Regions from separate parts of the Zhihengliuella halotolerans genome, predicted to be linked through region 2. Evidence: predicted binding sites of a transcription regulator. Region 2 holds the regulator's gene; the other holds the start of a gene.

Region 1 (7,026 bases), 560 kb from region 2:
CCCGTGCCGGCGTCGCCCTCGGGCGGGCACAGCGGGATGCCGGGACCGAGCGCGCCGCTGGCGTCGAGCAGCCGGGCGCCGTCCTCGGTCAGGACGCCGGCGTCGGCGCCGGCGGAGAGGACCTCGGGCAGCAGGTCGGCCAGCGGCGCGGCCGGGGCTGCCTCGCCTGCGGAACGACGCCGGTCGGCGAGGGAGTCGTACGCGGCGAGCATGCCGGCGTCGTACCCGCCCGTGGCGGGGTCGATCGGGAACATGCCCGACGCGTCCCCGACGCCGATGACCTTGCGCCCGGTGAGCCGCCAGTGCACGTAGCCGGCGAGCGTCGTGAAGAAGGCGACCTCGGGCGCGTGCGCCTCGGCGTCGAGCACGGCCTGGTGCAGGTGGGCGATCGACCAGCGCAGCGGGATGTTGTAACCGAAGAGCTCGGTGAGCTCGGCGGAGGCCGCGCCCGTGGTGGTGTTGCGCCACGTGCGGAAGGGCACGAGCAACTCGTCGTTCGCGGAGAAGGCCAGGTAGCCGTGCATCATCGCGGAGACGCCGATCGCGCCGAAGGTCGCCGGTCGCACGCCGTAGCGGGACTCGACGTCGTCGCACAGTGCGGCGAACGCGGAACGCAGGCCCGCCTCGACGGCGTCGAGCGAGTACGTCCACATGCGGTCCTCGAACTGGTTCTCCCAGCCGTGGCTGCCGCTGGCGAGCGGCGCGTGGTCTGCTCCGATCAGGCTGGCCTTGATGTTGGTCGAACCGAGCTCGATGCCGAGTGTGGTGCGGCCGGCCGCGATGGCCTCCTGCACGGCGGTGCGCGTCGAATCCATGAGGTGAGTCCTTTCCCCGCGCTGCGGGAACCGATGATCGGTGCCGTCCCGGGAGCGCGTCCGCCCTCCGCAGGGATTCCATCACCTATGTTAGCGCTCACAATTCGTGACGCGCAACACGGGTGCTCGGATGAGCACCGGGGATCGCCGGGCGGGTTCAGGAACGCGGCGGGGCGCTGCTGCCGCGGGGCACGAGGCTGGGCGCGAGCACGCGCGCCTCGCCGGGGGTGCTCGCCCCGTCCAGCAGCGCGTCGAGCGCCGCCCGGCCCACTTCGGCGAAGGGCTGGCGCACGGTGGTCAACGCGGGGATGTAATACGCGGAGCTCTGCAGGTCGTCGAAGCCGACGACCGAGACGTCGTCCGGCACCGCGACCCCGGCCTCCCAGAAGGCGCGCAGCAGGCCGATCGCGAGATAGTCGTTCGCGGCGAACACGGCGGTCACGGCCCCCGCGCGCACCTGCTCGACGAGGCCCGTGCCGACGCCGAACCCGCTCGCGGCGAACCAGTCCCCCGCCGCTGCCTCGACGGCCTCGCAGCCGGCCTCCGCCATCGTCTCCCGCCAGCCGCGGAGGCGCTCGGCGGCGTCGAACCAGCCGACGGGGCCGGAGACGTGCACGATCCTGCGGTGCCCGAGGCCCAGCAAGTGCTCGGTGGCCTGGCGAGCGCCGTCGCGCTGATCCACGTAGACGTACTGGACGGGGTCGGCGGCCGTCACGTCAGTGCGCGCGGCGACGACCACGACCGGGATGCTCAGCGCCGTCTCGTCGATGGCGCGCGTGACGTGCTCGAGCGGGGCGACCACCACGACGCCGTCGACCCCCTGGTCGACGAGGTGGTTCAGCGCAACCAGCGCCGAGTCGACGTCGTAACGGTCCAGGGAGGTCACGGAGACGAAGTAGCCGCGGGCGCGGGCGGCGGCCTCGACGGCGAGCACGGTGGACTGCGGGCCGAAGAACTCGCTGCCGACGGTGAGGATCCCGATCGTGGACGTGCGCGCCGTGACGAGCGCGCGGGCCGCGCGGTTGCGCCGGTAGCCGAGCCGTTCGATGGCCTCGAGCACGCGTTCCCGGGTCCCCTCGCGCACGTTCGGATGCTCGTTGAGCACGCGTGAGACGGTCTGGTGGGAGACGCCGGCGACGGCGGCGACGTCCGCCATCGACGGGCGCCGCGACGGGCGGCTCTCGGCCGCGTGCTGTTCTGGGTTCACGGTGGTCATTATTCCAAACGGTTCCGGGGGCACGGTGAGCCCAGCAAACCAGAGAACGACGCCGGCGCGCCGCCTTTCACAGGCGACGCGCCGACGTCGTTCAGCATTCAGGACCCGGAATCAACCGGTTCCCGGACGGGGACTCAGGCGTCCTCGTCCTCGACCTTCTCGGCCACGAGCGTCTCGGTCGTGAGCACGAGCGCCGCGATGGAGGCGGCGTTCTGCAGGGCCGAGCGGGTGACCTTGACGGGGTCGATGACGCCGGCCGCGACCAGGTCCTCGTACTCGCCGGTCTTGGCGTTGAAGCCGTGGTTCGGGTCCAGATCGGCCACGCGGGCGGCGACGACGTAGCCGTCGTAGCCCGCGTTCTCGGCGATCCAGCGCACCGGCTGCACCAGGGCGCGGCGGACGATCCCGACGCCGGCGGCCGCATCGCCCGTGAGGGCGGTGACGGTCTCGTCGGTGTCGAGCACGGCCAGCGCGTTGACGAGGGCGGTGCCGCCGCCGGCGACGATGCCGTCCTCGAGCGCGGCGCGCGTCGAGGACACGGCGTCCTCGATGCGGTGCTTGCGCTCCTTGAGCTCCACCTCGGTGGCGGCGCCCACGCGGATCACGCCGATGCCGCCGGAGAGCTTCGCGAGGCGCTCCTGGAGCTTCTCGCGGTCCCAGTCGGAATCGGTGCGGTCGATCTCGGCCTTGATCTGGGCCACGCGGTCGTTGACGTCGGACTCGGAGCCCGCGCCGTCGACGATCGTGGTCGCATCCTTGGTGATCGTGACGCGGCGAGCCGAGCCGAGCACCTCGAGGCCGACCTGATCCAGCTTCAGACCGAGATCCGGGGAGACGACCTGCGCGCCCGTGAGGATCGCGATGTCCTGCATCATGGCCTTGCGGCGGTCGCCGAAGCCCGGCGCCTTGATGGCGACGGCGTTGAGCGTGCCGCGCAGCTTGTTGACCACGAGGGTGGACAGGGCTTCGCCCTCGACGTCCTCCGCGATGATCAGCAGCGGCTTCTTGGCCTCGAGCACCTTCTCCAGCAGCGGCAGGAAGTCCTGCACCGTGGAGATCTTGCCGGAGTTGACCAGGACGAGCGCATCCTCGAGGACGGCCTCCTGGCGCTCCGGGTCGGTCACCATGTGCGGGGACAGGTAGCCCTTGTCGAACTGCATGCCCTCGGTGATGTCCAACTCGGTCTGGGTCGTGTTGGACTCTTCGATGGTGATGACGCCGTCGGTGCCGACGCGGTGGAACGCGCGGGCCAGCAGTTCGCCGACCTCGTCGTTCTGGGCGGAGATCGCGGCCACGTTGGCCACGTCCTCGCCCTCGACCGGGCGGGCGTTCTCGGCCAGGCGGGCCGTCACGGCCGCCACGGCGGCCTCGATGCCGCGCTTGACGTCGCCCGGTGCAGCACCGGCCGCCACGTTGCGCAGGCCTTCCTTGACGAGGGCCTGGGCCAGGACGGTGGCGGTGGTGGTGCCATCGCCGGCGATGTCGTTGGTCTTGGTGGCAACCTCTTTCGCGAGCTGAGCGCCGAGGTTCTCGTAGGAGTCCTCGAGCTCGATCTCGCGGGCGATGGTCACGCCGTCGTTGGTGATGGTGGGGGCGCCCCACTGCTTGGCCAGGACAACGTTGCGGCCGCGGGGGCCCAGCGTGACCTTGACCGTGTCGGCAAGCTTGTCGATGCCTGCCTCGAGCGCCTTGCGAGCTTCGTCGTTGAACGCGAGCTGCTTAGACATGGTGTAACTCCTTCAGCGCGGCGTGCAGCCCCGGACCTGTCCGGGCCGGGGCTGCACGCGTAAAAGACTTACTTTTCGACGATCGCCAGAACGTCGCGGGCAGACAGCACGAGGTACTCGGCGCCGCCGACCTTGACTTCGGTTCCGCCGTACTTCGAGTAGATGACGACGTCGCCCTCGGCGACGTCGACGGGGACGCGGTTGCCCTTGTCGTCGAAGCGGCCCGGGCCCACGGCCACGACCTTGCCCTCCTGGGGCTTCTCCTTGGCGGTGTCAGGGATGACCAGTCCGGAAGCGGTGGTCTGCTCAGCTTCGAGCTGCTGAACAACGATACGATCCTCGAGAGGCTTGATGGAGACCGACATGCGGCTCTCTCCTTTGCGTGAGTTACCAATGGTTACTGGGGCCAGAAGGGGTGTAACCAACCGTCGTCGCGGTGCCAGTTGGCAGTTCCTCAGGCTTTAGCACCCGACGGCGTCGAGTGCTAATCACACTTTATGGAACGACTGGCACTCATGCAAGCAGACTGCTAATTCTGGTCGGCGCGTCGCATCACCTGGAGGGTGCGTGACGCGTCGACAAGCCGGACGGGCAGCGGCAAAACGTTCAGTGTACTGAACGCTTCGTTCTTGTTACCGTCACCTCATGAGCACCTGGGCACAATCCATCGGCACCCGCGTCACCGGTATCCGCACCCACCGCGGCCTCTCCCTGTCGCGGCTGGCCCGCGAGGCCGGAGTCTCCAAGGCGACCCTGTCCGGCTTGGAGGCCGGCACGGGCAACCCGACCCTCGAGACCATCGAACGGCTCGCCCTCGCCCTCGCCATCCCCGTGACGGACCTGCTCGTCAGCACCGAGCGCGCGACCCGAGTGGTCCGCGCACCGCGGGACGCGGCACCCGCGGAGCGCAGCGTCCAGCTCCTGGCACGCGTGGCCGGGATCCGCGACTGGGAGGTCTGGAACCTGACCATGCCGCCCGGGGCGAGTTTCCAAGGCGTCCCGCACGCGCCCGGGACCGTCGAACTGATCCGGGTCGCCGCCGGCAGCCTCCGCGCCGGGCCCGACGACGAACCGCACGACCTGCACCCGGGCGACCTCATCGAGTTCGCCGGTGACTGCCTGCACCGGTACGTCGCGGGGCCGGCGGGGGCCGACGTCGTCGTCTCCCTCGGCTCCTCCGGCGACCAGGCACGCCCGTGACCCCGCTCGCCTGGACCACCCTGCTCACCGCGTGGACGGTGGCCGTGGCTTCGCCGGGCCCCGATTTTCTCGCCGTCCTCCACACGTCCCTGCGCCGCGGCCGCGCAGCCGGGGCACTCGTCGCCTGCGGCGTCGTCGCGGGCATCACGCTGTGGCTCGCGGCCGCGCTGACGGGTGCTTCGATGCTGCTGAGTGGTCACGCGACGCTCTACCTCCTCATCCGCTGGGCGGGCGCGGTCTTCCTGATCCTCTACGGGGCGTCGATTCTGCGCGGGGCGTGGAGGAAACGGCGTGACGGCACCTCCGCCGCCGCGGCGGCAACGGCCGCCCCGGAACCCGTCTGGCATTCGGTGCGCCGCGGCTTCCTGACCAACACGATCGGCAATCCCAAGGCGCTCGTCTTCTTCGGGGCGCTGTTCGCCTCGATCCTGCCGCCGGGCACGACGACGACGGAGAACCTGCTCGTCGGCGCGGTCATGGCCGCGATCGGGCTGGGCTGGTTCCTGCTCGTCGCCGCCGCGGCGCGCCTGCCCGCGGTCGTCTCCGCCTATCGACGCGCCGAGGGGGCGGTCACTGCGGTGCTGGGCGCCCTGTTCGTCGTGTTGGGGATCGTCCTGGCACCCGGGCTCGGACTCTGACCGGGAGTAGACCGCTCCCAGTTGCCTCGCGACGTTCGTCGCCGCGAGGCGTGGGGCGCCCCGCTACTTCGCGGCGGGCCGGGCCAGCGTCGCGGCCCCGAGCTCCTGCAGCAGCACGTCCCAGACTTGCAGCGCGGGCACCGGTTGGATCGCCACCGTTCCCTCGTCCTGCGCACCGACGGCGTAGTGACCGGCCGCGTCGGCGTTGAGCCAGCTGCGGGCGAACGGGGTCTTCTCGATCTCCATGTTCCAGGCGAACCACGGCTGGGCGAAGAGCCTGGCGGTGGCCGCGTCGCACCCGGCTGGTGCCGTCAGCTGCCCGTCGACTCCCCGCTCGTAGTCCGCGTGCGTCAACGTGTCGAGATCGCCGGCGACGGTCCAGGCGGGGCCGAGCCCGGCCCACGCCGCGATCAGCGCGGGCAGACCCTCGACGGGCACGACGTCGGCGCGCACCTTGCCCTCGGGCGTCGCCCCGCGCGGCGCCTTCCCGTGGACGATCTCAGCGGCCGGGGCTCCGGCGAGCACGAACGCCCGGCCCGCACCGACGTGGATCTGCAGCCGAGTGTCCGTGCCGTGGTGGCGCCCGGTGAGCTTGACGGAGAAGTCGCGGTCCCGCAGTGCGTCGAGCATGAGCTCGAGCGTCGGAGTGAACGCGCCGCCCGGCTCCATGAGGCCGCCCGCCACGAACTCCTCGACGACCTGCGGGTGCGCCATGAGTTCGAAGCGGCCCAGGCCGTGCCGGTCGAACTGGGTGATGAGGAAGGCGATGGTGGAGTCGCTGAGCAGCGGCCCCTCCGTGTCGAAGGACTGCGAAGCGGGCAGCTTGGAGAGGTCCTCGACGGGGTGGCCGGCGAGCTCGCTGAGCCACTCGTCGTGCCGGGGTTCGCGCTCCCCGGTGGAGGTGTCCACGTCGCGCGTCCCGGGCCCCGGCACCGCACCGGTGCGCGCCCAGCGGATCGAACCGGCGATCAGCGAGTTCCCCTCGAGTACTTCGGCGGCCAGGTGCACGGGCGACGTCGTCGTGATCTCGAGGGCGTAACCGCCGCGGGCCACCAGGAACCGCTCGACGATGAGGTTGAAGCCGTCGGCGTCGTACGTGAAGCGCTGCCGGCGCGCTTCGGTTCCGTCGATCTCGGCGAGGTCGTGCGAGATGAAGTGGCAGTTGTTGAAGACGGCGCGGGTGGAGGCGAGCGAATAGGCCGCGAACGCGGCCAGCGACCCTGCGAACTCGCTCTCCCGCACGACGACGTTCGACCGGAACGCCATGCCCTCCGCCTCCGGATGCGCGAGCACGAAGGTTGCGTCGCCCGGCTCAAGTGTCTCCCATGCCTCGGGCGCAATCAGCCGCACACTCTCGATCTCGCGCTCGCTCCACCCCTCGGGCAGTGCTTCTGTGGAGCTCATTCGATCTGCTTTCCGCCTCCGTCGAC
Region 2 (7,026 bases):
AGACGGTCGGCCGCGTCGAGGTGCCCCAGGAGGCCTTCATCGCTGCGCTGTCGTCGCAGTCTGCAGCCGGAGAAAAGAAGAAGTAGGCGTGCCCTCGACTCTCCCGCTGGGGGACCCGGCCCCGGCCGATGGCCGGCTGCCCGACAGGGCGGCCGCCGGCGCCGCCGACCGGACTTTCTCCGTCTACGTGCACATTCCGTTCTGCGCGGTTCGCTGCGGCTACTGCGATTTCAACACCTACACCGCGTCGGAGCTCGGCTCCGGGGCCAGCCAGGACTCCTACGCAGATGCTGCCGCGCGCGAGGTCGAGTTCGCGGCCGGCGCCTTGCGGGCCTCCGGCATCCCGGGTCGGCCGGTGGACACCGTGTTCTTCGGCGGCGGGACGCCGACACTGCTGCCCGCCGAGGACCTCGTGCGCATCCTGGCCGGGATTCGCGAGGCATGGGGGCTGGCCGACGGGGCGGAGGTCACCACCGAGGCGAATCCGGAGTCTGTGACTCCGGAGACGTTCCGGGTGCTCGCCGCCGGCGGATTCACTCGCGTCTCCATCGGTATGCAGTCGGCTGTCCCGCACGTGCTCAAGATCCTCGACCGCACCCACCGGCCCTCGCGCGTCCCCCTTGCGGTGCAGTGGGCGCGCGAAGCCGGGCTGAGCGTCAGCGTCGACCTGATCTACGGCACGCCGGGGGAGAGCCTGGCGGACTGGGAGACGAGCCTGCGCGAGGCCGTCTCCTACGAACCCGACCACGTCTCGGCCTATGCGCTCATCATCGAAGAGGGCACCAAACTGGCCGCGCAGATCCGGCGTGGGCAGGTGCCCGACATCGACGACGACGACCACGCCGACAAGTATCTGCTGGCGGATCGAGTGCTCAAAGACGCCGGCTTCGACTGGTATGAGGTGTCGAACTGGTCCCGCGATGCTTCAGGCCGCTGCCGTCACAACCTCGCCTACTGGCGCGGCGGCGATTGGTGGGGCGTTGGGCCGGGCGCGCACTCGCACGTGGGCGGACTGCGCTGGTGGAACGTGAAGCACCCGTCCGCATACCAGCAGCGCATCGACGCTCGGGAATCGCCAGCGGCAGGTCGCGAGGAGCCCGACGACGAGGCGCGCCTGCTCGAGCGGGTCATGTTGATGTCCCGGATCAGCGACGGGCTGCAGACCAGCGAACTCCCGGCCTCAGCCCGGCGCGAGGTGGCAGGGCTCATCGCCGACGAGCTCGTCGATGGCCCCGCCGCAATCCGCGGCGCCATCCGGCTTACACTCCGCGGGCGCCTGTTAGCGGACGCCGTCGTGCGTCGGCTGCTCGGCTTCTGAGCCGGGTTTCGCTCAGGCGATGAGGCGGAGGTTGATCCGGTAGCGGTAGGGACGGCCACGGTTGGCTTCAAGACCGGCAATGATGCCGTTGACACTGACGAAAACCCAGATGCCGACGGCGATGATCGCGAAGAAGCCGCCGATGGCCGGCAAGAGTGTCAGGATGTTGCAGATGATCGCGGCCACGGTCATCGGCAGGGTGAAGTTGAAGGCCTCCTTGGCCTCTTGGCTCGTAAACGCGCCGCGGTCCCGGTAGACGTAGTAGATGATGGCGGACGGCACGCATCCGAGGATCGCGCCGAAATGCGCCATCGTGGCCCACTGCCTGTCCTGACTGGGCGTCAGAGGCTCAGCCGCGGGGGAGGAGCCCTCGAAATGCGCATCCGGGCGCTGACCGGGGTCCTTCATCCTCTCGTTCACAAGGTTTCCTTCACTGGGCGGGATTCATCACCGGTCGTATGCGACCGGTTTGCTGTCAAAGTCTAGCCGCAGTCTACGGGTGAACCGCGGAAGCTCCACCGGGGCGAATTATCGCGCGTCGCCAGCGGTGAGGAAATCGATGACCTCTTCGACTCGCCCGAGTAGGCTGGGCTCGAGGTCAGCGTAGGTCGAGACGGAGCCGAGTAGCCGCTTCCAACCGAGCGCGACGTCGGTGGGGGTCACGTGCGGCCAGCCGATGCCGCGCAGGATGCCGGTCTTCCAGTCCAGGCCCCGGGGAACCTGGGGCCATTGCTCGATGCCGATGACGTGGGGCTTGATCGCCTGCCAGACATCGACATACGGGTGACCGACGATCAGGACGTTGCCGGCTGCGCCCGGTGTGCGCATGGCCTCGGCCGCAATCCGGGACTCCTTGGAGCCCGCGACGAGGTGGTCGACGAGGATGCCGAGCCGGCGCTCCGGCCCCGGACCGAAATCGCGGATGAGGCCGGCCAGATCGTCCACCCCGTGCAGGGGTTCGACGACGATCCCCTCCACGCGGAGGTCGTGTCCCCAGACCTTCTCGACCAGTTCGGCGTCGTGCTTGCCTTCGACCCAGACACGGCTGGCGCGCGCCGTGCGGGCGCGGAGATTCTCGACGCGCACGGACCCCGAGGCCGAGCGCTGGGGGGCGGCCGGGGGCGCTTTGCGCTGCGGCGCCGTGAGCTCGACGGGTTCGCCTTCCAGGAGGAACCCGAAGCCGACGGGGAAGGACTTGGTCCGGCCCCGTCGGTCTTCGAGGGCGACGACGAGCATGCCGCCGGATTTCTCGACGCGCACGGCCTCGCCGACCCACCCTGTCTGGACGTCTTCGAGGACCATGCCGCGCTCGATCGAGACTTGGCGGAGCTTCTTGGGTTTCGGCTTGGAAATCTCCTGTGCGCCCCACGAATAATCGAACACGCGACTCCTTCTCGTTGCGAACCCCGCTGATCGGCGGCTGGCGGTGGACCGGGCGGGCCGCGCTGAGGGGACACGGCCGGGACGGCTCGTGTGGGTTCTCACGCCAGCGACGGGGCGTGCACCATGCTAACAACGGGTCATTCGTATTAGACTTAGCACTTGAACGTGTCGAGTGCTAAGTGAGCGGAGGGAATCGATGTCGGAAGCACGCCGTCTCGAAGTTCTGCGAGCAATCGTCGAGGACTTCGTGCATTCGCGCGAGCCCGTCGGGTCGAGGATGCTGCTGGACCGACACCAGCTCGGTGTGTCCGCGGCGACGATCCGCAACGATATGGCGCTCCTCGAGGAGGAAGGGCTAATCGTCGCCCCCCACACCTCCTCCGGGCGCGTCCCGACCGAGCAGGGGTACCGCCGGTTCGTGGACCGCATCGAGGATATCCGCCCCCTCTCCACTGCGGAACGCCGGGCCATCCAGGCGTTGATCGACGGCGCCAGCGACGTCGACGAGGTGCTCGAGCGCACGGTGAGGCTGCTGGCCCAGCTGACCAACCAGGTTGCCGTCCTCCAGGTCCCGCAGTTCAGCAATACCGTCGTCCGGCATATCGAGTTGGTCGGTCTCGGCGAGGGGCGCACCCTCGTCGTCCTCATCGGATCGAACGGCAAGGTTGAGCAGCGGGTGGCTCAGCTCGAGGGCGATGTCAGCGAGGAAGACCTCGGGGTCGTGAAAGCGGCACTTCTCGGCACTCTGGCCGATTCCCGGCTCGACGAGATCCCGGCCCGTATCACCTCGGCGCTGGCGCTCCTGCCCCGGAACCTGCGCGCAGCAGGTGCGAGCGTCGCCGCAGCCCTCCACGCCCTCTCCGATCACGGCATCGTCGACAAGATCGTGATGGCCGGGACGGCGAACCTTGCGCGTTCGACCGGCGACTTCTCGCTGACGATCACGCCAGTGCTCGAAGCGCTCGAAGAGCAGGTCGTTCTGCTCAGGCTGCTTTCTGAGCTCGAGGTCGACACGCGCGGGGTCGCCGTCCGCATCGGACGCGAGAACATGTACGACGGGCTCGAGGAGACCTCCGTGGTGGCCACCGGGTACGGTCCGGACAAGCTGGCCAAGGTCGGTGTGCTCGGGCCGACCCGCATGGACTACAGTTCTTCGATGGCCGCCGTCCGGGCGATAGCCCGCTACCTCTCCCGCATCCTCTCCAGCTAGACACGTCACGATATTCAGGTGCGCCCGACGCGCAGCACCGCAGCAGAACAGTTTGAAAGGACATCGCGAACACTGTGAGCAACTACTACGACGTCCTCGGCGTGGCCCGCGAGGCCTCCGCAGAGGAGATCAAGAAGGCCTACCGCAAGATGGCCCGTAAGCTGCACCCGGACGTCAACCCGGGCGAAGACGCGGCCGAGCAGTTCAAGCAGGTTACGCGTGCCTACGAGGTGCTCTCCGATCCGCAGAAGCGTCAGAACTACGACACGACCGGCGACGAGAAGGGCGCCCCTCAGGGCGGTTTCGGCGGCGGCGGCTTCGGCGGTTTCGGCGACATCTTCGAGCAGTTCTTCGGTGGCGGCGCCCAGCAGGGGCCGATCTCCCGCACGCAGCCCGGCCGCGACGCATTGATCACGGCCACCATCACGTTGCAGGACGCCGTCCAAGGCGTCGTCTACCCGTTGGACATCGAGACGGCTGTGACGTGCAGCGCGTGCGACGGTTCCTGCTGCCAGCCAGGAACCCACCCGGAGACTTGTTCCACGTGCCAGGGCCGCGGTCAGGTCCAGCGTCCGGTGCGTTCGATGCTCGGCCAGATGATGAGCGTCGAAACCTGCCATATCTGCCGCGGCTACGGCAACACCATCCCGAACCCGTGCCACGAGTGCAACGGGCAGGGGCGCGTGCGCGAGCGCGTGACCAAGCAGCTCAAGGTTCCGGCCGGCGTCGCCTCCGGTAACCGCATCCACCTCGGTGGGCAGGGCGAGGCCGGCCTGGGCGGCGGTCCGAACGGCGATCTCTACGTCGAGATCGAGGTGCGCCGCCATAACGTCTTCGAACGCGAAGGCAACGATCTGCACGCCACGATGACCGTCCAGATGACGGCGGCGACGCTCGGCACCGACCTGAAGTTCGACACCTTCGACGGCGAGCAGGACATCACGATCGACCCGGGCACGCAGTCGGGCCAGACCGTGCGTCTCAAGGACCTCGGCGTCCCGCGCCTGCGCGGCGCCGGACGCGGCGACATGGTCATCCACCTGCAGGTCGAGACGCCGACCAAGGTGACCGAGGAGCAGCGCGAACTCATCGAGAAGCTGGCCGCCCTGCGCGGCGAAGAGACCGCGGAGGGCCGGTTGGCCGACCGCGGCAACGTCTTCACCCGCCTACGTGACAAGTTCGGGAACCGCGCCTGATGAGCAACCAGGCGTTCCTCGTCGTCCCGGAGGCTCTTGCGGAGGCGTCTGAAGGCGCTGTCGTCGTGCTGGACGGCGACGAGGGGCACCATGCGGTGACCGTCAAACGGATCCGAACCGGCGAGTCGATCGACCTCGTCGACGGCCGCGGCCGTCGGGCGTCGGCGACCGTGGCGTCCACCGCCAAGCGCAGCCTCGAAGCGCGCATCGACCGTGTCGTCGATGAACCCGCCTCCGGCTGCCGCATCATCCTCGTGCAGGCCCTCGCCAAGGGCGACCGCGACCTCCAGGCCGTCGAGGCCGCCGTCGAGCTCGGCGCCGCCGGCGTCGTTCCCTGGCAGGCCGACCGCAGTGTCGTGCGCTGGCAGGGCGAGAAGGCCGCCAAGGGACGTCAGAAATGGGAATCGACCGTGCGCGCGGCCGTCAAACAGTCACGGCGTGCCTGGCTTCCCGAGGTGCTGGCCCCGGTCTCGACGCGTGAGCTGGCGGATTTCATTCGGCACGACGACGGCCGGCTCGTCCTGGTGATGCACGAGGAAGCGGCCGAGCCCCTGGGCGAACGCGTCCACTCCGCCGTCGCCGAGGGGCCGGGCCCTGCGGAGATCATGCTGATCGTGGGCCCGGAGGGCGGGATCTCGGAGGACGAGATCGCCAGGCTGCGCGCAGCCGGCGCGCGCCCCGTCGTGCTGGGGAATCACGTGCTGCGCTCGGGCACGGCTGGTCCGGCCGGAATCGTTCTGGCCCGGCACCTGACCGGTCAGCTCTAACCCTCGCCGATGGTGAAGTGCTTCGTGTCGGCGCCGTGTTCGGCGCCGTCCGAGCCGATGCCCCACACTGTGACCTCGTAGATTCCGGGGGGCAGGGGGATCGAGGCGCTGAAGGCCTCGCCGTCGAGCTGATCGCGCTCGAACGTGCCGTCCGCGACGACCTGCTCCGGGTTCTCAGCCTCCGCGACCTTCCAGTGGAGGCCGCCCGGGTATTCTTCGGCGACGCCGTTGAGCGTGGCGGAGTCCGCCTTCTGTTTCGCCCCGTACTGCGGATCGATGATCCAGACGGGGGCACGCAACTGGGCGTCGCGCACAAGCCTGCGGTCGAGGTCGACGTGATCGAACGCGCTCTGGCCGGTCCGCCCGCCGATCAGCAGCCTCACGCCCGGCGCGGCGCCCTCGGAGAGCAGGCCGGAGGTCCACGCGGCGGCCGTCGCCGTGTAGACCAGTTGCTGCACTGCCAGCTCGGCTTGCTCCGGCGTGACATCGGCCGCGAAGGCACCCGGGCCGACGTCGACCGTGATCGTGTTGTCGTCGGAGATCGACGTGCCGATCGAGGCCTCGGCGTTCCATACCGACGTGAAATCGGGGTCGAAGGGTTCGTTGGCCATCATGTAGTACAGGCTCGTGGTGATCGGGTCGCCCTGATCTTCGGCCTGGACGAATTCGCGGTACAGGCGGTCCTCGCCGTCGATCCGCCCCGACCAGTACACGGGTGCCAGGCGGCGGCTGGAGAGGTTCTCCTGACGGCCGCTTTCGCTCAGGCTCAGTGCCTCCGGGACGGAGGCCTGCATGCTGGACAGGCTGGCGGATACGTCCGCTTCGGTCTCCGCGGCGGTGCACCCCGAAATCAGTGCGACGGCGGCGATCGCGGGCAGGGCGATCCAGCGCGTCCGTGCAGGGGGCTTCGTGGTCACTCGTGTCGTGCTTTCTCGGCGGGGGCGGGGGACGCGCACGACGCGGCGTGCGCGAGGGCCGGGGTGGGATGAAGCGGGGGAACTTCTCCGGCAAGCCTCCAGCTTGGCATACCGTTCCGCGGTAGGTCGCGCCGAAAGGGGCAAATGGGCGAACTGTTGCCGTACTGATATTCGATGTCTGGTAGTTATGCACCGTCTCGAAAGGCGATGGTCGCGCCGGCGCCAGTGGTTGCAG

What was found. The regulator HrcA, encoded in region 2, represses chaperone genes, less so after heat shock. The targets are predictions, from matches to a motif close to TTNGCACTCGNNNNNNNCGAGTGCNAA.
Region 1: groES (co-chaperone GroES) is a predicted target of HrcA. The motif match lies at 4,265-4,291, and genes of this name have one in related genera.

What each region holds. Positions count from the first base shown of each region.
Region 1 is NZ_SHLA01000001.1:479,469-486,494, reverse strand. Features, by position in the region: gene EV380_RS02125 (xylulokinase) at 1-815, opposite strand, end outside; gene EV380_RS02120 (LacI family DNA-binding transcriptional regulator) at 973-2,031, opposite strand; gene groL (chaperonin GroEL) at 2,166-3,758, opposite strand; gene groES (co-chaperone GroES) at 3,827-4,123, opposite strand; gene EV380_RS02105 (helix-turn-helix domain-containing protein) at 4,404-4,958, shown strand; gene EV380_RS02100 (LysE family translocator) at 4,955-5,596, shown strand; gene EV380_RS02095 (hypothetical protein) at 5,660-7,000, opposite strand; gene EV380_RS02090 (hypothetical protein) at 6,997-7,026, opposite strand, start outside.
Region 2 is NZ_SHLA01000001.1:1,037,925-1,044,950, forward strand. Features, by position in the region: gene lepA (translation elongation factor 4) at 1-86, shown strand, start outside; gene hemW (radical SAM family heme chaperone HemW) at 89-1,318, shown strand; gene EV380_RS04615 (DUF4870 domain-containing protein) at 1,331-1,738, opposite strand; gene EV380_RS04620 (DUF3097 domain-containing protein) at 1,847-2,701, opposite strand; gene hrcA (heat-inducible transcriptional repressor HrcA) at 2,898-3,911, shown strand; gene dnaJ (molecular chaperone DnaJ) at 3,986-5,107, shown strand; gene EV380_RS04635 (16S rRNA (uracil(1498)-N(3))-methyltransferase) at 5,107-5,874, shown strand; gene EV380_RS04640 (GerMN domain-containing protein) at 5,871-6,791, opposite strand.